3 regions of the Priestia filamentosa genome follow, and region 3 is predicted to be linked to each of the others. Evidence: predicted binding sites of a transcription regulator. Region 3 holds the regulator's gene; each other region holds the start of a gene.
The links. Region 3 encodes LexA, which represses DNA repair genes until DNA is damaged. Its sites were predicted from a motif close to CGAACATATGTTCG; they were not measured.
Positions count from the first base shown of each region.

Region 1: the regulator LexA is predicted to act here: its motif matches at 2,874-2,887, upstream of addB (helicase-exonuclease AddAB subunit AddB).
Region 2: the regulator LexA is predicted to act here: its motif matches at 6,450-6,463, upstream of B9N79_RS22735 (DUF6434 domain-containing protein).

Region 1 is NZ_FXAJ01000004.1:106,742-114,860, reverse strand. Features, by position in the region: gene addB (helicase-exonuclease AddAB subunit AddB) at 1-2,791, opposite strand, end outside; gene fabG (3-oxoacyl-ACP reductase FabG) at 2,998-3,738, opposite strand; gene phaZ (intracellular short-chain-length polyhydroxyalkanoate depolymerase) at 3,745-4,647, opposite strand; gene B9N79_RS16735 (TVP38/TMEM64 family protein) at 4,884-5,522, opposite strand; gene B9N79_RS16730 (IDEAL domain-containing protein) at 5,757-6,002, shown strand; gene aceA (isocitrate lyase) at 6,090-7,373, opposite strand; gene B9N79_RS16720 (M48 family metallopeptidase) at 7,568-8,119, opposite strand, start outside.
Region 2 is NZ_FXAJ01000010.1:36,054-44,172, reverse strand. Features, by position in the region: gene B9N79_RS22760 (MerR family transcriptional regulator) at 1-583, shown strand, start outside; gene B9N79_RS22755 (FecCD family ABC transporter permease) at 596-1,615, opposite strand; gene B9N79_RS22750 (FecCD family ABC transporter permease) at 1,615-2,670, opposite strand; gene B9N79_RS22745 (iron-hydroxamate ABC transporter substrate-binding protein) at 2,902-3,849, shown strand; gene B9N79_RS22740 (glutamate/serine transporter AimA) at 4,131-5,747, shown strand; gene B9N79_RS22735 (DUF6434 domain-containing protein) at 5,858-6,421, opposite strand; gene B9N79_RS22730 (dienelactone hydrolase family protein) at 6,551-7,453, shown strand; gene B9N79_RS22725 (pyridoxal phosphate-dependent aminotransferase) at 7,489-8,119, opposite strand, start outside.
Region 3 is NZ_FXAJ01000001.1:917,574-925,692, forward strand. Features, by position in the region: gene B9N79_RS04810 (DHA2 family efflux MFS transporter permease subunit) at 1-922, shown strand, start outside; gene B9N79_RS04815 (DinB family protein) at 1,149-1,652, shown strand; gene B9N79_RS04820 (Gfo/Idh/MocA family protein) at 1,759-2,964, opposite strand; gene B9N79_RS04825 (LCP family protein) at 3,122-4,081, opposite strand; gene B9N79_RS04830 (hypothetical protein) at 4,235-4,447, shown strand; gene lexA (transcriptional repressor LexA) at 4,506-5,129, opposite strand; gene yneA (cell division suppressor protein YneA) at 5,291-5,608, shown strand; gene B9N79_RS04845 (YneB family resolvase-like protein) at 5,675-6,346, shown strand; gene B9N79_RS04850 (DUF896 domain-containing protein) at 6,423-6,656, shown strand; gene tkt (transketolase) at 6,842-8,119, shown strand, end outside.

The DNA of each region.
Region 1 (8,119 bases), on a different contig from region 3:
GTTCCATCTTTGTTCCATTTGGTAATGTAATCGGAAGTGATGGTAACGTTTCTTTCGGACCAAAGGCAAGCTCAAGTCCGATCGGTGCAAATCCGCTTGCTTTTGCATGATCACTTAAAATAATGGTTGCTCGCTCTACTGTTTGCTGAAGTTTTCGTTTTAAGTACCGATGACGATACGAACTTAATAAAATCTCATTTTGCAAATTTAAGGAAAGCTCGCCAACGCTAAATGCAGCAAGCTCCTGACATTCCTGCCTTGTAAGCTCACTCCACTCTTTTCCTTCATGCTGTAATCTCTCTGAGATTAACTTTAACGCGCCATGAAACAGTTCACCGATATCAGGAGCATTGAGTTTAAAAACACGTCGTTCTTTTAATTTTAGCCCATGCGCCGCAAAGTGAGAGTATGGACATGCATTAAATTTTTCCATACGTGAAACGCTTGTTTTAATTTTTTTGCCATAAAGTTTTTTAGTAATTCCTTTTGAAAGCATTTTAGCTTCATTTTTATAGAATAAACTGCTTAAAACTTGGCGGCTGTATAAATGATAATTTTCATCTTTTATAAAATAATTATAAACATCCCACCATATTGGGCTAATCGGGTAGCCATTCCTCCACGCTTGTAATTGATATGCTAAGTTTGCAAGGGAGGTATAGGGACTCTGAATATAAGCAAGCTGATCGTCTTCAGAAAGCTCTGCTGGATTTGCTGCAAGCCACTCTTCCTTTAAAAGCGGGAACATTTCACGCAAATGATTGATAACCCTTGATGGAAGCAACGTTTTCCCTTCTTCGTTTGCAAGAGGATAGCTAATGTAGAGACGCTCTTTTGGTAAAACAAAAGCAAGATAAATTAGGAAATCTTCATCAAAAAGCTGATCCCTTGTACTTGGAGCAAGAGAAGCACCTATCCGCTGCAAGTTTTCACGTTCAGAATCTGATAAAAGGCTGTCTTCTACAGGAAGAGCTGGAATAACCCCGTCATTTGCTCCAATAACGAAAACAGCTTTTATATTTGTTAAACGAGAACGCTCAAAGTTCGCTGCCATCACTTGGTCAATTGATTGAGGAACAAGCGCAAATTTCAAGCTATCAAATCCCGTATCTAAAATAGAGCTAAAGAGTGTAAAAGATAGCTTTTGTTCTCCCATCATTTCTACAAATTGATCCAGTAAGTGAATAACTGCTTTCCATACTTGATGATGCTCATCAGCACGCTGTAAGTCTCCATTTTCATTTGCTTCTTCTCTAAGCTTCTCCATCTTTTCAGGGATATTTAAAGAAAGAAGAAACTCATAGATTGCTTTTCCATATTCAAAACCTGTTTTTGCTTTCTTTAAACTTTTTTGCAATGAATGGATAGGATGAACAACAATGTCTCTTAATTCATTTAACTTTTGTTCTATCTCTCTTTCTTCGTCTGTTTGTCCTGTTTTTACATCTTCAAGGGAACGATAACGTCTATAGGTCCATTTTTCCTCACTTGTCCACCTAGAACCTTGAATACCATAAGAGAGTACATAGTTCTCAAGCTTGTCCATCTCTTCTCTTATCTCATTAAGAGAAGTGTCGAGGGGAAAAAGCAGGTCTGTTTTAATTGCTCTAAAAATAGGTTCATACCGCCATGAACCTCCTGCTATCTCAAGGCTTGAACGCACTAACTCGATAAGCGGATGATGGGCCATTGCTCGTTTTTGGTCAATAAAGTGCGGAATGTCATAGTCTTCAAAAAGCGCTCTTATCGTGTCTTCGTATTCATTTGGATTACGAATAATAACAGCAATATCTCGATATCTGTACGTTCCTTGTGAAACCATCTTACGTATTTCTCGTGCAACACCTTCTATTTCAGCTCGCCTATTTGCGCTTGGAAAAAGCTTAATATCGTCTACTTCTTGCTCGAAAGTTGGGACAGGGCGATGCTCAAAAAATTGTTCAAGATGACGAAGTGGGGAAGAATCGTTGTATCTTACCCCACCTTTTAAAACAAGGGAATCCATAATTTCAATGCTTTCTTCAACTGCTCCGTTTTTTAGCGTTTGATATGTTTCAGCTGTTGTTCTAAAGAGATAAGAGCTTTCCTTCTCTCCTGTTAAACAAATCTTCACATCTTTGGCTTCCTTCATTAAAGAAAATAGAATGTTAAGCTCTTGAGGAGTAAAAGTATAAAAGCCATCAACATAAACAGTTGCATTTTTCACATAAGAAGAATAAGGAAGCTTTTCTGTTAAAAGTTGCAAATAGTCTTCCGAATCTACGTATTTTGTAAACAAGTATTCTTCAAAGCTCTTATAAATGACAAGCAAGTCTTGAAGTTTCTCCCCTAGTGCCCCTTCCTCCTCTTTTGTTTCCTGGACTAATTCTGTTAACGCTTCTGGTTCTAAGCAATATCTTTTAAGTTCAATAATCATACTTTCAAGCTTATCTACAAACCCTTGCTTCTCAGCAGCATTTTTAAAAATAGACAGCTCCTCTCTCTTTTCTTCGATAATCCGACGAAGCAACATATGAATTCCTGTATCATCAAGATGTAAACGCGTCATGCCTCCTACTTCTTGTAATACTTTCCACGAGAGACGTGTAAAACTTAATACTTGCGCTCTAATCATTCCAGCTAATCCTTTAGTTGAAATCAGATTGTAATCAGATTGGAACGTCATTTGTTCCGGAACTAAGTAAATAATAGGATCTCCAAGTGGATCTGAACGGAGCTCTGAACGAATTTGATCCAAACAATACGATGTTTTTCCACTTCCAGACCGACCAATTATAAATTGAAGTGCCATTGTTCTCCTCCTACCTTCCTCTAAGCTGATTATGTAATTTGTAACCGGCTTTTTTTCTTTATTATAACATCGAAGCCATTACAAAACATCCGTTCGGTTTTTGCTAATGAATGAATTTTTTTCTTTAACAATTTCTTCTGTTTTCATTTTAAAACAAAAAAAGTGCCTTAAAAAAGGCACTTCCTTAACCAATTTTTTTAATTCCACTACATCATAATCCCACCATCAACGTGCAGGGCTGTTCCGTGAACATATCTTGCTTCATCAGAAGCAAGATAAAGATACGCATTTGCAATGTCTTCAGGTTTTCCAAGCTCTTGAGCTGGAATTGTTTTCACAAGATTATTAATGACCTTTTCGGGCATGCTCTTAACCATATTTGTTGCGATAAATCCAGGCACAACAGCATTCACATTAATTCCTTTTCGAGCAAGTTCTTTTGCCCATGTTTTGGTCATTCCAACAACAGCTGCTTTGGATGCAGCGTAGTTTGTTTGCCCAATGTTTCCATACACCCCTGATACAGATGAAGTGCTAATGATTTTTCCTTTTCCTTTTTCAATCATATATGGCACAACAGCTTGAGTACAATGGAAAACACCTGTTAAGTTCACATCAATAACTTTCTGAAAATTTTCCACAGACATCTTTGTTAACATAGCGTCTCTTGTAATACCTGCATTATTAATCAAAATGTCCACTGTTCCAAACTTGTCGACTACGTTTTTTACCATGGAGTCTACGGAATCACGGTTTGCGACGTCTACTTTAAAAAACTCGACAATACCGCCTTTTCCTTGAAGTTCTTCAACACTCTCATTCCCAACTTTTTCATCAAAATCAGCGAGTGCTACCTTTGCTCCTTCTTCCATAAAACGCTTGGCTGATTCAAATCCTAACCCACTTGCTGCTCCTGTAATGATCGCTACTTTGTTTTCTAATCTCATTCTTATTCACCCCTCTTTTTTATTTAGAAAGTGATTCATTTCATGGAGAACTTGATCAAGTGCATCGACAAGTGGAGAATGTCCACACTTATTTAATTCCACATATGTGCCAAATTCACCTAGGTCAACAGTAATTTCCCTTGTCATTTTTTGTGTGATAACATAATCCTTGTCTCCATAAAGGATTAAAACAGGTATTTGAATGTTTTGAACTTCATTACTTCCTTCCTTAAGCCCGTTATGATCGTTACTTAAATTGAAGGAATTTAAGCTATAATAAACGTCTGCTAAATTGCGCTGTGTTGTCATATCTTCTAAATAGGATTGATATCGTTCTTCTTCCGGTTTCTCATATACATAAACAAGCGAATCCCATACAGCTCGGAGAAAGGGATAGTTTTTCGTCTCATAAGCTGTTACCATTGGAGCAATCCGACTATCTCCCTCAACTTCTTCTCTAGTTGAAAGACGGTGATTTACATTAGGCCTTCCTAACTCGTCCATCTCATAAAGTGGATATCCTCTAGTCGAGACAGATGATATTAAAATAAGATGATGACAGTCATCTGGATAAAGTGCCGCATACTGTAAGCAAACTCCTCCACCAAGTGACCACCCAAGAAGTGCAAAATCTTTCAGGTGAATTTGATCAACAAAAAGTTTTACATCTTTCGCAAAGTCACGTATATCTTCAACTCGTGTATTATAAGTGGATTCACCAAATCCTCTTAGATCAAGCGCATAAATCTTATATTTTTCATCCGCTTTTTCTAAAAAGGTATCAAAATGCTTCGATGATGTCATATTTCCATGGATGAGTAATAAAGGAACCGATCCTCCTTCCCGCTCTCGGTATCCTAATGTTTCTCCATTCGAAAGCGTTGTCTTTTTCAGTAGCACTTTCTTCATAAGCATCCCCCTATATTCCCATATAGTTAATAGGTTTATACTTTTGTTTACCCTTTCCCTCGCCGTTTGAACTAGTTTTAATAACTAAAGCTTTATTTTTTCTGCAGAAGACCTTCTACTTTTACATTATTCAATATTCTTCCTTTTCATGATTGCAAGATTAATTTAATTTATTTTTCAAACAAAAGGAACTGTCATAGGACAGTTCCTTCAGGGCTTAATATTTTACAAGTATTTTATCCTCTTTCTCGCTTTCGTTGCTTATAGCCTGTTTTCGTATTTAGATGAATTTCAATTCGCTTTCCTACAATCCACAGGATTACGATAACAGCAAGTACAATAACTGTTTTAAGAGGCTCTCTAAAAAATGATCCGATATCTTCTCCAATATAGCTTATCGCAAAAATCATAACCATTTTCCCCGCCATAACGGCTAAGGCAAACTGAGCCATACTAACACGGGATAGCCCTGCAACGACATTGATGGCTGCTGAAGGAGTAAAAGGAAAGCATAGCATAATAAACAAAGGACCAAAGCCGTGACGCTCGAGCCAATCCATGACGCGGCGCACTTGCTGATGGCGATGTAGAAAATTGAAAATGCGTCGCTGTCCATATTTCCTGACAAGTAAAAATACGCAAAGTGCTCCTCCTACTGCTCCGAGCCAAGATATAAGAAACCCTAGCCACAGTCCAAATGCCGCCGAATTAGCTACAACAAAAACAAACAGCGGCAAGATTGGAATAAAAGCTTCAAGGAAGGGTAGCAAAATACCAGGTAAAAGACCAAATGACTGATATTTATTAAGCAAGTCTAAAATGTTCTCTAGTGTAAAAAAATGCTCTACTTCATTCAATGCCCAAGCTTCCTCCATCTCTTCATAACTTTTATCCTTGTTCTTATTTTATCCCATTATAGATTTTCTTGTACAGTTTGTCCTCTTTTAAGGACATAAGCCTGTTTTAAGTCTTTTTTAATGGGGTAAAGATTATCAAAATAAAAGGCTTGGTTGCTCTGTTACAGTACAGAACAAATAAATTTTTTAAAAATTATAAATTCTAGTTGTATTTTCGCTTTTTCGTTTATATACTAAAAAAAAGGCGCAGGGGTGATTCTCATTAAAAACGAAAATTCTTACACTGAGATGATGAAGTCGCTAGCCCATTCACGGAGAAACAGAAAGGACGAAAACCTGTTACAGATGTACATCCAAATGGTTATTGATGATTCCCTTTTCAAACGCAAAAAAGAGATTTTGGAAACAGAGATTAATAACGCTTTAGACACAGGTGATCAGCAAACGTTCTACAAGTTAGCCGAGAAATATGCAGCCCTTATGAAAAGCACAACATAGCATGTAAAGCCCTTCATTTCTTGAAGGGTTTTTTTATATCTATCTTCAAATAAAAAAGAGGAGAAGCGTAAGCGCTTCTCCTCTTTTTTATGCTTCAGTAAACTGTGATTCTTCTGTTGAGCCTTTTAAAGCTGTTGTTGAAGACGTACCACCTGTAACAATCTGAGATACTTGATCAAAATATCCTGTGCCAACTTCGCGCTGATGTCTTGTTGCACTATAGCCATGTTTTTCACTTGCAAATTCTGCTTGTTGAAGCTCTGAATAGGCTCCCATACCGCGCGTTTTATATTTTCGCGCTAACTCAAACATGCTGTGATTTAAAGAATGGAATCCTGCAAGAGTAACAAATTGGAACTTGTAGCCCATTTTTGCGATTTCACGCTGAAACTCTTCAATTGTTTCTTGATCTAATTTCTTCTTCCAGTTGAAAGATGGCGAACAATTGTAAGCAAGCATCTTACCTGGGAATTCCTCATGTATTGCTTTTGCAAATTTTTCCGCTTGTTCTAAACTTGGTTCAGATGTTTCGCACCATACTAAGTCAGCATATGGAGCATATGCTAAGCCCCTAGCAATTGCTTGATCAATACCTGCTTTTGTGCGATAGAAACCTTCTGGTGTTCTTTCTTCGCTCGCAATAAATTTCTGGTCAACAGGGTCAATATCACTCGTAATCAAATCAGCTGCATCTGCATCTGTGCGTGCAATAACAAGCGTTGGTACTCCCATCACATCTGCTGCTAAACGCGCTGCTATTAAATTTTTCACAGCTGTTTGAGTTGGAAGGAGTACTTTTCCACCAAGGTGGCCACATTTCTTTTCTGATGAAAGTTGGTCTTCAAAATGAACCCCTGATGCTCCAGACTCAATCATTCCTTTCATCAATTCAAAAACGTTTAACTGACCACCAAATCCTGCTTCTGCATCTGCTACGATAGGAGCAAAGTAATCAATTTCCCCTTCTCCTTCAAGATGCTGAATTTGATCTGCACGCTGAAGAGCTTGGTTAATTCTCTTCACAACACTTGGTACACTGTTTGCTGGATATAAACTCTGATCTGGATACATATGTCCTGAAAGGTTTGCATCAGCGGCAACTTGCCAGCCGCTTAAGTAAATAGCTTTCAATCCTGCTTTTACTTGCTGTACAGCTTGATTTCCTGTCAAAGCTCCTAAAGCATTAATAAATTGTTCTTCATGGAGACCTTTCCAAAGTTTTTCGGCTCCGTTCTTTGCGAGCGTATATTCAATATCAATCGATCCTCTAAGCTTAATAACATCTTCTGCTGAATATGGGCGTGTAATACCTTCCCATCTTTTATCGTTTTTCCAGCTTTGTTCTAATTTTTGTACGCGTAAATCTTTCATTTCTTCATCCCCTTATTGATGAATTTTTCATAAAAGCATTGACGACATTCTAAAACAAAAAGCTGTTCATCTTCTGTTATACTACAGTTTGTATTTACGTTAATTATTATATAACAATAGATTAAAAAACGGAACTACTTTTTTGAAATTTTTTACTGTTTATAGCTTCTTTTATTTTTCAAAATTTATCATACTTATTTGTGTTGTTGAATATATTGCATTCTCTCTAACATTGGAGGATGTGTGTACTGAAAAAACTTCACAAGAGATGGTGGATTAACTTGACTAAGACCTGCTTTTGAAAGCTTTTGAAACGAACTTACTGCCGCTTCTTTATCTTCAATAAGTTCGATAGCATACTCATCTGCTTTCTTCTCGTGAACGCGTGATACATAGTTTGTTAACGGACTTGCAGCAAAACTAAGCATCGAAATAATGAGAAGAAGTAAAGGAACGGTTGCAAGCGAACCAAGAGAAGAAATCTCTATTTTCTTCTTATAGCGCATATACAAACTCCCGATTATTTTGTGTACAAGATACAATCCAACAAGCGACAAAACGAGCGATCCAAGCAATCCGTAATAAACATGCTTCATTGTGTAATGACCCATTTCATGTGCCATAATAAATAAAATTTCATTGTCTGTTAAACGTTCTAGGGTTGTGTCCCATAACACAATTCTTGAGTTAGAGCCAATTCCTGTGACATATGCATTAAGAGCATTTGTTTCCTCAGATTTATCCAC
Region 2 (8,119 bases), on a different contig from region 3:
AGATGAAGACGTCATGCGTTTAAAGCAGATTCAATCTTTAAAGTTAATAGGCTTTTCTTTAAAAGAAATTAAAAATCTATTAGATAAGAGCTCTATTGAACAAGAACCTTTGCATATAGCAATTGATTCTAAACTAGCTCACCTTAAAGAGGAACGAGATTCAATTGAGAAAACAATTTCTGCCTTGTATCATATTAAAACAGTAACTTCCAATCATCAGAATATTGACCTTCGCTTATTTTGTTTTGTTCTATATTCTTTACTTTGGGATGAGAGAGAAAAACATAGTGAGAGTGAGCTTTCCATCCAAAACTTTACAGAAGAAGAAAGAAAAAAGCTTGATCAGCAGTACTTTACTCTTTATACTGAACTGAAATATTTAGCAGAAAAAGATATTTCTCCTTCTTCCTCACAAGCCAGACAGCTGTATTCTAATATGCAAGACCTTGTAAATAGAACAATTATAGGAGATAAATTCTCTCCAACTCCTCTTGCCATTTCTAATGAAATTTTTAACCCTTTTACTGAAAAAGAGCTGAGTTTTTTAAAGTCTTTGACAAAACATCAAAAAGACCAGTCTTAAAAGACTGGTCTTCTAAGCTTTCTTTATTAATAAATAAAGAAAATACGGTGCTCCAATTACCGCTACAACGAGGCCAACAGGGATTTCCGAAGGCGCCAAAATATTTCTTGCTAATGTATCTGAAACAAGAAGAAGTAATGCTCCTATTAAGGCTGTAACTGGCAAAAAACGCTCATGACGTGGACCTACTAATCTTCTTCCTAAATGAGGCGCTACAAGCCCAAGGAAGGCAATTCCTCCTCCAACCGAAACGGAACTTCCCGCTAGGGCAACCGCAATAATAAGCAAAGTTCTACGCTCTTTTTCAACTTTTGTACCAAGCCCTGTAGCTACTTGATCTCCTAAATTCAACACATTTAAATAGCGCGATTTGTATAAAGTGAAAGGTATGAGAAGAACAACCCATGGCAAAATAGCCAATACAAATGTCCAACTTGTTCCCCAAATACTTCCCGATAACCAAATGGAAGCTTGTTTAAAATCATTTGGACTCAATTTAAGCTGAAAAATAATAAGTAATGCAGCGAAAGCTGAGTTAATTCCAATCCCTACAAGAACAAGACGAGTTGGAGTTATACCATTTTTCCAGGAGATAATATAAATTAAAATTGCTGCAGCAAGCGCTCCTAATAAAGCTGTAAACGGTAAAGCAAAAATAGAGAATGCGCCAAGGCTTCCAGTAGTGCCTCCAGAGAAAAAGATATATAAAACAACAGCAAAACCAGCGCCAGCATTAATCCCTAGAATACCTGGGTCTGCGAGATCATTTTTTGATACTCCTTGCATGATAGCTCCCGATATCCCTACACCTGCTCCAATTAAGATGGCAATCACCATTCGTGGTAAACGAAAATCAAATAAGATAACTTCGTTTCCGCTTTCTCCCTTACCAACGATTGTTTGTAGAACTTCAAAAGGAGCTAATTTGATATAGCCAATATTAAGACTCAGAAAGAAAGCACCAATAATAGCTATAAAGAGCAAAATCATAACTGTCCACATTTTTCGGTCTTGTTTTTTATATTCTTGCATTAGAGCCTTCTCCCTTCATTTCGTGCTAGATAAAGGAAGAATGGCACGCCAATAAGCGCCGTCACAGCACCAACAGGTGTTTCAAAAGGTTGGTTAATCATTCTCGCAGCAATATCTGCTATAACGAGCAATAAAGCTCCTAAAACAGCTGAACAAGGGATAATAAATCTATAATCCAATCCAACAAGGAATCTAGTAACGTGAGGAATAACCAGACCAATAAAACCAATAAGGCCCGCCACTGAAACAGCTGCGCCTGTTAAAAATAAAACGGTAATAGTACCAATTACTCTTACAGCTGTTGTATTTTGACCAAGCCCTTTTGCAACTTCTTGTCCTAAACTTAATACAGTAACAGATCTCGCAATAAGGAGGGCTAAAATAAGACCAATAGCTGTAAAAGGGAGAAGCAGGCTAATGCTTTCCTTCTGAACCCCTGCAAGGCCTCCTGCATACCAAAAACTTAAATCTTTTCCAACATCAAAATGAATACCAATTGCCGTTGAGATCGAATCAAGAAGCAGAGAAATAGCTGTTCCTGCTAAAGCAAGCTTAACAGGTGTTAATCCTCCCCTTGAAAGAGAACCTATCCCAAACACTAAACAAGCGCCAAATCCTGCTCCTACCATCGCAAAAATAGTTAGTGAAAATGAAGAGGAATGAGGGAAAAATGCAAGAGCAATAGCCATCATAAATAAAGAGCCTGCACTAATTCCCATAATAGATGGAGAAGCAAGTGGGTTCCTTGTCATACCTTGCATAATAGCGCCTGAAACAGCTAAAGATGCACCAATCAAAGCAGCCCCTATTGCTCTTGGCAGTCGCAGTCTTTGAATAATCTGATGAGAAGTTGAAGCTGCATCAAATTGAAAGAGACTTTGCCAAACAGTTGAAAGTTTGATATCTGCTGCTCCAATTGAAACAGAAGCACCAATAGCTAAAACGAGTATTCCAAGACCTAGAAATATAATTACAGAAGCAATTAAAGGCTTGCCTTTAATCTCTTTCTCTTCTTCAGCTCCCTGCTTGTCCTTTGTCTGATTGCTTTGTAACATCTATAATCCTTCCTTTTACCTTTAAGTGATATTGATAATCTTTTTCATTATAAGTGAAACGCTCTCATTTCTCAATCTTTCCTCTCCCTCTAAACTCTCTTATTTTAAGTCTAATTTCACCCTTTTTAGAGAAAAGAATGATAGTTTTTCTTGTAATTGACAATGATAATTGTTATCATTTATATCGAATATGAGAGATGTATACTAGGAGGAAGAACCGTGATTAAGAAAATGAAACTGTTTGCATTACTTACTGGTCTTGTTGTTTTTTCACTTGCCCTTGCTGCCTGTGGGAACAATGAGGAGAAATCCTCATCTAAATCAGAAGACTCTGCAAAGGAACGTACTGTTACAGATGCAATGGGGCATGAAGTAACGATTCCAGAAAATCCAAAACGCGTCCTTGCTTCATATTTAGAAGATAACCTTGTGGCCCTTGGAGTTACACCTGTTGCCCAATGGTCAGTAAAAGACGGAAAAAGTACGCAAGAATACTTATCAAGTAGTTTAAAAGATGTTCCAACTATCCCAAGTGAACTGCCTCTTGAAGCGGTAGCAAGCTACAAGCCTGATTTAATTATTCTGGATTCTCCAGACTTAGCTGAGGGTGGAAAATACGAGCAGTATGCTAAGATTGCTCCAACTTACGTAATTGGAACAGAACAAAATAATGATTGGCGCAAAGAACTTACAACAGTTGGTGAACTACTAAATAAGAGTGATGAAGCTAAGAAAGCTTTAAAAGAATATGATCAAAAAGTAAAAGAAGCTAAGAGTGAACTTGAAGAGAAGGCTTCAGATGAATCAGCAGCTGCTCTTTGGCTTGTTGGCGGCAAGTTCTTTATGGTAAGTGATAATTTATCAAGTGGTGCTGTTATATATGGAGACTTAGGTATTAAGGAACCAAACGTTGTTAAGGAAGTATCAAGTAAAGGTGATGCAAACTGGCTTCCTGTTTCTCTTGAGAAACTAGCACAGCTTGACGCAGATCACATTTTCCTTATTAACAGTGATAAAGAATCAGGATCAAAAGCATTAGAAGATCCTTTATGGAAAAACATCCCTGCTGTTAAAAACGGCAATGTTCACGAATATGGACAAGATGCTAGTTGGCTTTATACAGGGACAATTGCAAATAAGCAAATCGTTGATAACGTTGTAAAAGATATGACAAAATAAGAAAAGCCTGGTGATTATTTATCACCAGGCTTTTTTCATCCTTCTATTTTTTACCCTAAAGCATCTCATCCTCTCATTTAAAATTTCAAATCCCCCCTTTTATACCTGATATCCTAGCCAATGTGAAAACCTATCAATAAATACAGGAGATAAAAAAAGATGATATAATAGTGAAAACCTAGCGAAAAGGTCGTGATATCCCACATCTATGATCTTCTACTCACCAAGATTTAGCTTTTTTTGCATTTAATTTTCTAACGATATTGAAAGGTGCTAATTTTATGAACAATTTAAATCGCAATATGGGTACTTTTTCGCTTATCATGGTTGGGATCGGCTCAATCATTGGTTCAGGCTGGCTTTTCGGAGCTTGGAGAGCTGCTCAAATAGCTGGTCCAGCCGCTATTTTCTCATGGATTATTGGTATGATTGTTATTGGTATGATTGCTCTTTCTTATAGTGAACTTGGCGCAATGTTTCCAGAGGCTGGGGGAATGGTCAAATATACACAATACTCACATGGCTCTTTCCTAGGATTTATCGCTGCTTGGGCAAACTGGATTGCTATTGTTTCTGTTATTCCTGTTGAAGCAGTTGCTTCAGTTCAATATATGAGTTCATGGCCTTGGGAATGGGCGCAGTGGACAAGCGCTCTAGTAAAGGAGGGAACACTTACAGGTAAAGGATTACTTGTTGCAACAGCCCTTTTACTTGTTTACTTCTTCCTAAACTATTGGACAGTGAGTTTGTTCTCGAAAGCAAACTCGCTTATTACCGTTTTCAAAATTATAATCCCAGGATTAACAATTGGCGCTCTGTTGTTTGTTGGCTTTAATAGTGGAAATTTCACAGCAGGAGACAGCATTGCACCTAGTGGATGGGCTAGCGTTCTAACAGCTGTTGCAACATCTGGAATTGTATTTGCTTTTAATGGTTTCCAAAGCCCTATTAATATGGCTGGTGAAGCTAAAAATCCAGGTAGATCTATTCCAATTGCTGTTATTAGCTCTATCTTAATTGCTACTGTAATTTATGTACTTCTTCAAGTAGCCTTTATCGGCGCTGTTGATCCTGCAGCAATTGTAAACGGATGGAGTCACTTGAACTTCAATTCACCGTTTGCTGACTTAGCAATTGCATTGGGAATTAACTGGCTTGTTATTGTACTGTATGCCGATGCTTTTGTGTCTCCTTCAGGTACAGGAATTACGTATACAGCAACAACAGCTCGTATGCTTTATGGAATGGAAAAGAACAAATACTTGCCAAGCTTCATCGGTAGGCTACACCCCCTTTATGGGATTCCTCGTCAAGCCATGTTTGTAAACTTAGGCGTATCTTTAATTTTCTTATTCTTATTCAGAGGATGGGGAGTGTTAGCTGAAATTATCTCAGTTGCAACCCTTATTTCATATTTGACAGGTCCAATTACTGTTATGACGTTGCGAAAAATCGGTAAAGATTTATACCGTCCGCTTCGTTTAAAAGGATTAAGCATTATTGCACCACTTGGTTTCATTTTTGCTTCCCTAACTCTTTACTGGGCGCGTTGGCCGTTAACAGGACAAGTTTTGTTTATTATCTTAATCGGATTTCCAATTTATTTTTATTATCAAGCCAAAAATAATTGGAAAGATTTTAAGAAGAATTTCAAAGCTGGAGCTTGGATGGTTGTTTATCTTCTCTCAATGGTAGTCATCTCTTGGCTGGGAAGCGAGAAGTTTGGAGGACTAAATATTATTAAGTACGGATGGGACATGCTTCTAATCACTGTACTTTCTCTTTTCTTCTACGCTTGGGCACTTAAGAGCGGTATTGAAAGTGAATCTTTAGATGAAGGGCGCAAAGTGAATGACGCCTTACGTGCAGCTCAAAAAGAGCGTGCAAATGAAAAATAAACAGATAGTTCATCTTATTGATTATTATACTATTGAACTTTTAAGAGATTCGTTTTCTTCTTACCTTCTTTTCTCTCTTAGAGAAAAGAAGGGTTTTTATTAGGTTAAGACTATTCCTCTCCTCTATATTTGTTATCACCAGGAAGACTTTTAATATGCTTCCAAGCTAAGATAGCGTCTTCCCTACCCTTACCCTTATTCTTGGGATCGGCAAAATAATCTCGAATAAACTGATTGTACTGAAACTGAGATCCAAGCTTTGGTCGATAAGTTGGATCTTTTTTACGCTTCTCCTCTTTCACCCAAGCTTCTATCACCTCCCGATATGTCTTTCCTACGTTATTTTTGAAGTAATTTTGTATGTAAGTAGAAAAGTGAAAATTCGGAATGTGAAGCTTAAAAAAGGCCCTCACTTTTTGACTACACCTGTGATGTTTCGTAATGACCGTTTCAAGACATAACTCTTCACCTAATGAATGTACTGTTCTTCTCTTTGCTGGCCTTACGATTCTCCCTTCCCCCAGAAATATTCCTATACGCTCTATTATCTCGTCTTTCGATCCTGATGTACTTAATCCATTATCACGGCAAAATGACTGCAGTTCTTTTTTAAGCCAGTAGAAGTTTCTAAATTTATGTTCTGATAAACCTTTTATTAAGGGCGGCCTTTCCATGCTATCTCTCCTCTCTATTTACCATAACAGAACAAATGTTCCCTTATGTCAATTTTAATATAGAAAATTCACCTTTTCAAATCTATAATTTGTCTTATATACTACACTTTTCTTAAAAGGAGGGAACACATGAAAATCACAAAAGAGAAACAAAAACTTTGGGAGCTCCTTGGTGACCTGCCTGAAAAAAGTAAAATCTCTGTCACAACCCTTTTTGAGCGAGAGATGGAAACCTACCTTGTAGAGGAAATTTTACTATCTCTAAATGGCAGAGAAAACGTTCCTGCTTATTTCGTTAAACCAAAAAACAAAGCCAAGAAAAGACCAACTGTGCTTTTTAATCATTCACATGGCGGCCTGTACCACATGGGAAAGAAAGAACTCCTGAAAAGTAGCCCCTATTTATATGAAGAAGCATTTGCCAAAACATTAACAAACTTAGACTACAATGTGCTTTGCCTTGATATGTGGGGTTTTGGGGAAAGAGCAGGAAAAGCTCAAACAGAGATTTTTAAGGAGATGCTTTGGAATGGTGAAGTTTTATGGGGAATGATGATCTATGACAGCATAAGAGGAATTGACTACTTATTCGAACGAGACGATGTTGATTCTACTCGCATTGCAACAATGGGCATGTCAATGGGTGGATTAATGGCATGGTGGGTTGCTGCTTTAGATGAGCGTATTTCAGTTTGTATAGATATTACAGCACAAGTAGAGGCTAGAACACTAGTAAAACAGAGACGGCTTGATTCCCATGGCTTCTACTCCTATGTTCCTAGCCTTCTTAAACATTTTGAAACAGCCGAGATTCAATCTTTCATTGCGCCTCGACCACACCTAAGTCTTGTAGGAGAACATGACCTGTTAACTCCTTATGATGGACTTTCTATTATTGACGAAGAATTAAAAAGAATTTATAAAGAGAGGGGACTAGCTCATCATTGGAAAATGAGCCGTTATCCCTGTGGGCACATTGAGACAGCTGGAATGCGTGCTGAAGCTTATGACTTTTTAAAGACGTATTTGTAACAAAACAAAAGCAGCCTAATATAAGGCTGCTTCCGTTAAGCAAAGTCTTTATAAAGAGCAATAAAGGCCTCTCTTGAACGTTCAATCTGGTCAAGAGATACACTAAACGATAATCGGAAATACCCTTTTACTCCGAATCCGCTGCTTGGGACAACTAAGATTTTATATTTTTCAGCTGCATGCTGACAAAATGCTACTTCATCTTCAATTGGTGATTTGGGAAAAACGAAGAAACCACCTTTTGGCATCATAAAGTCAAAGCCTGCTTCTTGTAGAATATCTACAATTAAATCACGACGTTTTTTATAGTCGCTTGCATCTACTTTTAAGTTATCCATGCTTGCAATTGCCCGCTGCATTAAGACTGGAGCATTTACAAAACCAAGTGTACGGTTGCAGTATACAAATGCAGCAGTAAGAAGGTCCACATCAGGTGTATTGCTATCTAAAACAAGATAACCTAAACGTTCACCAGCAATTCCTAAATCTTTACTGAAAGAGCTGGCTAAAATGATGTTATGATATGCTTTAAATGGATCTGCAAGCTCTTCGTCATAAATAAGCTGGCTATAAGGCTCGTCAAATAAAACGTAAATGCTTTGACTGTTTTCTTTTTCACACGACTTTAAAAGCTCACCTAGCTCATTAACATTTTCTTGTGTAAGA
Region 3 (8,119 bases):
GATTTCACTACCGTTACTAATTGTAGCATTAGTGTTTGGTGCTTTCTTTATGCAAAATGTTACAAAACCAACAAAGCCAAAAATCGATATTTTCTCAATCGTTCTTTCAACAATTGGGTTTGGTGGAATCGTATATGGGTTCAGTAGCGCTGGTGAAGGCGGCGGCTGGGGAAGCTCAAACGTTATTTTTGCCATTGCAATTGGAGTTGTTGCGTTAGTTGCCTTCTCTATTCGTCAGGTGAAGATGGATAAACCAATGTTAAACTTAAACGCTTTTAAATATCCAATGTTCGTAATCGGACTTCTCTTAATTTTAGTTTGTATGATGGTTATGCTTTCAGCGATGATGATTCTACCATTGTACTTACAAACATCATTAGCATTATCAACATTTGCCGCTGGTCTTATGCTTCTTCCAGGAGGAATTATTAACGGAATTCTTTCCCCTGTTATGGGTGGATTGTTCGACCGTTTTGGTCCTAAATGGCTCGTTATTCCTGGTCTTGTTATTGTGGCAGGAACAATGTATGGTTTCTCAACAGTAACGCTTGAAACATCAACAGGCTTTATTGTTGGTTTACACATCGCGCTTATGATTGGTATTTCAATGATTATGATGCCTGCTCAAACAAACGGGCTTAATCAGCTTCCGCCTGAGCTATATCCAGATGGAACAGCTATTATGAACACATTACAACAAGTAGCAGGAGCGATTGGTACAGCAATAGGAATTTCAATCCTTTCTTCAGGATCAAGAAGCTTCCTTGAAACAGTATCTGATCAAAAAGACCCGCTCAATCAACTGCTTGCGTTTACAAACGGTGTTCAACATGCCTTTATCTTTGCGATTATCGTTGCTGTTATTGGTTTAGTTATCTCGTTCTTTATTAAGCGAGTAAACGTTGAACAGCGCGCACATTAATAAAAAGCCGATGCTTATGCATCGGCTTTTTTTGGTGTTTATTTAAGTATTAATATTTGATTCCATTCGGAAGTATTGCTATAATCGAAAGGGAACAAATGTTCGTTTTGGTTATAAAGGTGAGAAAAGCGTTTAAAAGCTTATTGAAGAAGGATATTTGAAAAACGAGAACGACCGTTTTAGAATGGGGTTTCCAAAACGAAAATTGATGATGGAGGTATTACATATGTATGTAACGATTGCAGACTTTATTAGAGAGTGGAACAAAGAAGCCTTATTAACTCAAAAGGTTTTAGATGGTTTGACAGACCATTCGTTAAAACAACAAGTTTATCCAGAAGGTCGTACATTAGGAAGAATTGCGTGGCATTTCACAACAAATATTCCAGAATACTTAGCTCATTTCGGGTTAAAAATAGATGGGTTGGAAAAGGCAGGAAATGTCCCAACTTCCGCCAAAGAAATCGCTGAAACCTTTAAAAATGTAAGTTCTTATGCCTCCAAAATCATTGAAGAACAGTGGACAGATGAATCACTAGAACATATACAAGAAGCGTTCGGAAGACAGGAATCAAACGCTATGATTTTAATGGGATTAATTAAGCATATTGTTCATCATCGCGGACAAGTTACGGTTTTAATGCGTCAAGCAGGGCTAAAACCTTTTGGGGTTTATGGACCACCAAAAGAAGATTGGCTTCATTTAGGTGTGGAAAATCCACCGCTTTAATAGTGTGATGAACGGTTCGTTAGGAAGAGAAGGGAGGAAACCCTTAGAGGTGGGTTTCCTTTAATTTTGATTTACTATCAACATTAAAATGTAATAGAACCATTATTTAAGAAAGTTGTCTATCGAGAAATTCGCGCATATTTACAACTTTTCCGCTTTGGATCGACTCATCAGCAGCACTTGCGACTGCAATAGACCAAAATCCTTCAGCAGGAGTGGCTGCTTTTGTTTTTTCTCCAGCAATCGCATCAACAAACGCCCTATGTTCATAGTACGTTCCACCATTATGACCGCTATTTTGAATGGTTTCAGGATAGCATGGATTAGTAATTTTGGCAGGAGCACTTTCTCCACAAAGCACTTCTAAATGTGTAGATGGTTTATGATATGGAAGAAAATCTTCATTTTCATATCCATATAGTCTTCCTCGGTCTCCGCACAGCGTTAAATCTTCATGAAAAAGGGGGGAGAACATGCACAAATTAAAAGAAGCATGTATTCCATTTTCATAAATAATGATGACGTTTGCATGATCTAATATATCAGCTTTCTTTCCTTCATATTGAAAGTCTTTAAAATTGATAGCGTTTCCACCTGTTGCATAAATAGAAAAGGGTTTAGCATTTGCAAATAGATTTAATAAATCAAAGTAATGGCAGCATTTTTCAATAAGAGTTCCGCCTGAAAGTTCTGAAAATTTATTCCACTGCTCGACTTTATCTAAGAAAGGAAGGCGGTGTTCTGTCATCGTCATCGTTTTTATATTTCCAATTGAGTTGCGCTCTCTTGCCTCATAAAGGGCTTCTTGGTAAAGCGCTTTGTAGCGATATTGCAAACCAATTTGAAAAACGTTCTGATAAGACTCAGCCCATTGTTGAATGATCCATGCATCTTTCAGCGTAGTTGCCATTGGTTTCTCAAGTAAAATATGTTTTCCAGATTTCATTGCTTCTTCCACAATTTCTTTATGTGTATAATTTGGGGTGCAAATAATGAGTCCATCAACATCAGAATCTTCGCACGCTGCTTTCAAATCATCATAAACATGGACAACATGACCCGGAAAGCTTTCCTCAATCATATGAAGCGCTTCTTTAACACTTTTTTGATTAGGATCATATATGCCGTGAACTGTAGCTCGTCCTTCTAACATCGTTGCTTTAATATGCTCATGGCCAATCATCCCGGCACCAATAATGTTAAACTTATAAAGAGGTGTTTCTTTTTTATAAATATGTTTGTCTTTTTCACGCAAATAGTGGCTGTTTAGAAAACCCGAAAAAAAGGTGCTATGACGTTCAAATTCCCCCATATCCATGCCTCCTGTTTTTTAGAAACTCTCATTAAAGTATAAAAAGCTTTGTTAGAAAATACAACAGAGGTTATTTATGTTCTTATTAATATATGTTCTAAAAGATAAAATGATATAAAAAAAGACTCACATTGTGAAAATGTGAGTCTTCCTTCATTTAGTTAAGAAACTCTTGTAGAGCTTTTTTATTTTCTTCTTTATCAATACTTAACACAGATCCAACGTCTTCACGGGCATTTTCAAATGTACCGTCAAGAGGGAGGCGAAGTGTTTTAACTTCCTTTGTACTTCCTGTAGCAAAGTCTTTTCCAAGGAGTAGAAGTGTTTTTTGATCAATGTTTGTATCAACATACGGATCTGTAAGACCGAGCAATTTTGGAAGTTTGAAGACACTGCCGATGCTTGCGGCTTCTTTTTTCAGTTTTGTTAGCACTTCTTGCTGACGTTGAACGCGTCCAAAGTCACTTAAACTATCGTGGCGGAAGCGAACATAGCCAAGAAGTTTGTCACCATGTAATGTTTGTTTTCCTTCATGAAGAGTCATACCAATACCAGAAGACATTTCTTCTTCAACTGTTACAGTAATACCGTCTGGAGCAATCGCATCCACGACTTTTGGGAAGCCTTGAAAGTCTACGACAGCGTAGTAGTTAATATCAACGCCGAAGTTTTCTTCAATTGTTTTACGTAAAAGCTCAGGGCCGCCAAAAGCAAAGGCAGAATTTAATTTTTGTTTCCCGTGTCCTGGAACGTCAACATACATGTCTCTCATAAGGGAAACGATTTTAGGTTGTTTTGTGTCTTGATCATAGTGTGCAATAAGGATGGAATCTGTACGAGCGTGGTCTTCACCTCGTGAATCACTTCCAAGCAAAAGGACATTCATTTTTCCGTTGTTAGGAAGTGAACCATTAAAGTCATAAAGCTCTCCGTCTTTTGCGAAACTTCCATCCTGAGCTTCAGAGAGTCCTATTTTATATTGAATAAAGCTGTAAATTCCTCCAGCAACAACTATAAGAAGGATAAGCGCTAGAATAATGCGGCCCCATCTTGGTCGACGTCTTCTTTTTCTATTTCTTGTTCTTTCCAATGTGCTTTTCACCACTTTCTCTATCATGATGCCAGTAGCATTTGTACTCTTAAGCAAACATTGTATCAAACTTTTCTTTGTTTGGCATCTGATAAGAGAAAGAGCGTAATCAGATTTCTTGCGCGCATTCTTTCTGCTAGTGTATATTAGGATATACTTTATAGGAAAGGAGAGGAGAAAATGAATCGTTATTTATTTCAATACGAAGTGCTTTCGCTAAAGAAAGAAGGAGAGTTTAGCGTTGTTGCGCAAAGTGAAGAAGAAGCAGCATCTCAAATTCTAGAGCGCGTGGCAGATATTGAGTTTACAGATGAAGATGATGTGAAGATTGGCAAACTGATCAAAGTTATTGAAGCAAAAGATCATTATTACGAGTGCGAAGGTTGTACATGATCATTACATAGCGTAAAAAATCCCTCTTCCTTATTTAAAGAGGGATTTTTTACGCCTTCTAATGAATCGAGCGATATACGCCAATAACTTTTCCTAAAATTGAAACATTGTTCAAAATAATAGGAGCCATTGTCGCGTTTTCAGGTTGTAAACGAATATAGTTTTCTTCTTTAAAGAAACGTTTTACTGTTGCTTCATTTTCTTCTGTCATAGCAACAACAATATCGCCGTTGCTCGCTGTTTGCTGTTGTCTCACAATTACCATATCGCCATTTAGAATTCCAGCTTCAATCATACTATCTCCCACAATTTCAAGCATAAATACGTGCTCATCAGGAGCTGCATATTTATCAGGTAACGGAAAATATTCTTCAATGTTCTCTATCGCTGTAATAGGCTGTCCTGCTGTTACTTTACCAATAACCGGAACATTAATAACATTATTTTTTTGAACATCGTTTGTTTGATCTAAGTCCAGAATCTCGATTGCACGCGGTTTTGTAGGGTCACGTCGAATTAATCCTTTGCTTTCAAGGCGAGCTAAGTGCCCGTGAACCGTTGAGCTTGATGCAAGTCCGACTGCTTCACCAATTTCGCGTACTGACGGGGGATATCCTTTAAGTTTTACACATTCTTTTATATGACTCAAAATCTGTTGCTGTCTCTTCGATAACTTTGTCATTGGGATTCACCTCAAATCTAGCTCAATCTTACTAGGATTATAACATGGTTTTTTCATAGATACAAACATAAGTTCGAAAAAAATCCGTTGACAATAAAAGAATGAAAGAGATAAAATAAGAACGTATATTCCGAACATACATTCTTAAGGGTGGGAGAAAGATGAAAAAGAGGACTAATTCACTTACATACTATGTCACATTTTTTGCAGGACTTGCACTTTTTTCATTTATTATATTGAACGTGTCAAAAGAGCCAGAGCTTGATCAATATGCCATTGTTACCGTTAAAGCAGGCGATACGCTTTGGGGATTAGCGAACGAGTATCAAGGGAATCATCAGCTTTCAACCGTTGATTTTATAGATTGGGTCGAGAAGCAGAACAATATAGAGAAGAAAGACCTTAAAGAAGGCGAAGAAATTTATATTCCAGTTTTAAAAGAAAAACTAAACAATGCGCTTGTTGCTAAAACACAGTAATAGATTCTTGCTGTTTTCTTTTCTTTCGTGAAATAATAGATTAAAAACACTGTGTAGGGGCGAAATATGAGAGCGATTATTTATTGTCGGGTAAGCACGGAAAAAGAAAGTCAAACAACATCATTAATAAGGCAAAGGGAAGAGTTAGAAGAGCTTGCTAAAAAGCACGGTTTTGAAATTATAAAAGTTATTGAAGAGCGTCATAGTGGATATGACGTTGAACGTGATGGAATTATTGAAGCACTTACTCTTTTTCAAGAAGGAAAAGGAGATGTGCTTCTTGTACAGGATGATACAAGACTTGGACGTGGCAACAGTAAAGTAGCGCTTATGCATGAACTGAAAAAAGCGGGTGCTAAAGTTTACACGTTGAATGAACAAGGTGAGCTTTATTTATCTGAAAGTGACACAATGGTTTTAAATATTTTAGCTGCTGTTGAAGAATATCAGCGCCAAATTGTTCGTTTTAAAATTAAGCGGGGAATGAAGAGAGCTGTAGAAAACGGATATAAACCTGAACTAAACTTAAAAAATAGAACAAGCGGTGGACGAGACAAAAAAGAAGTTCCGATTGAAGACATTATAAGACTTCGCGCTAAAAAGCTGACGTTTTATGATATTGCTTTAACGCTAAGAGGATTAGGGTATGATGTTAGCAAAGCAACAGTTCACCGTCGCTATCAGGAACATATGAAAGAACAAGAAGAGAATGAAAAAATGGACATTGAAATAGAATAAGGTAACTTACTTGCTAATTTACCCTCTCTTTTGTACGATATGTACATAAACGAGAACTTTTTATAAGGAGAATACAATGTTATCAAAAGATAAAATTGCTCGAATTAATGAGCTTGCAAACAAAGCAAAAACAGAAGGTTTAACAGAAAAAGAAGCTTCTGAACAAAAAAATTTACGACAAGAATATTTACAAACTTTTCGTAAATCAATGACCAATTCCTTACATTCGGTCAAAATTGTCGATCCAGAAGGCAATGATGTTACACCGAAAAAGTTAAAAGAGAGTCAAAAACGTAACAAATTAAATTAATGGGTTATCATAAAAAGGTTAGAGGAGAAATAGTGCTATACTCTGACCTTTTTTTGTATTTTATGAGTGAAAACATCGTTAATAAGAAATGCTATAATTGCTATTGAATTGTTGTACAAATCAAGGCAATATTAGTATGATAGAGTTATTATTAGATTTTTGTTAGCAGAAAGGAAGGAAAGAAAATGTCACAACGTATTGAAGATTTATCAATTACTACTATTCGCACACTTTCTATTGATGCAATTGAGAAAGCAAACTCAGGACATCCTGGAATGCCAATGGGCGCAGCTCCAATGGCATATGCTTTATGGACAAAATTTATGAATCATAATCCGAAAAACCCTGAATGGTTTAACCGCGATCGTTTCGTGTTATCAGCGGGTCACGGATCAATGCTTCTGTATAGCCTTCTACACCTTTCAGGCTATGATCTATCAATGGACGAAATCAAAAACTTCCGTCAATGGGGAAGTAAAACACCTGGACATCCAGAATACCGTCATACAGCTGGTGTTGAAGCAACAACAGGTCCATTAGGACAAGGTATCGCAATGGCTGTAGGTATGGCTATGGGTGAAAGACATTTAGCAGCAACTTACAACAAAGAGAACTTTGACATCGTAAACCACTATACATATTCAATTTGTGGAGACGGAGACCTTATGGAAGGGGTTGCAAGCGAAGCTGCTTCACTTGCTGCACACTTACAACTTGGTCGTCTTATCGTTCTTTATGATTCAAATGATATCTCATTAGATGGTGAACTTGATCGTTCATTCTCTGAAAACGTAGAAGGTCGTTTCAACGCATATGGATGGCAAGTTATCCGTGTTGAAGACGGAAACAACATTGAAGAAATTAATGCGGCGATTGAAGAAGCACAAAAAGATACAAAACGTCCAACATTAATTGAAGTGAAAACAGTAATTGGTTATGGTTCTCCGAACAAGTCTGGTACCTCAGGTGTTCACGGTGCACCACTTGGTGAAGACGAAATGAAGTTAACAAAAGAAGCTTATAAATGGACATTTGAACAAGATTTCCACGTGCCTGATGAAGTGTACGAGCATTTTGAAAGCACAATTGTTCAAAAAGGACAAGAAAGCGAAGAAAAATGGAACAAGCTTTTTGCAGAATACAAAGAGCAGCATGGCGAGCTTGCTGAGCAGTTCGAAAAAGCTTTAAAAGGCGAAGTAGATGTAGACTGGAACAGCATTTTACCAAGCTTTGAGGCTGGTAAAGAAGTTGCAACACGTGCATCTTCAGGAGACGTGTTAAACGCGATTGCTGAAAACATTCCATCTTTCTTCGGCGGCTCTGCTGATTTAGCTGGTTCAAATAAAACATCAATTAAAAAATCTGGTGACTTTACAGCAGAAGACTACAGCGGACGTAATATTTGGTTCGGTGTTCGTGAATTTGCGATGGGAGCAGCTTTAAATGGTTTAGCTTTACATGGC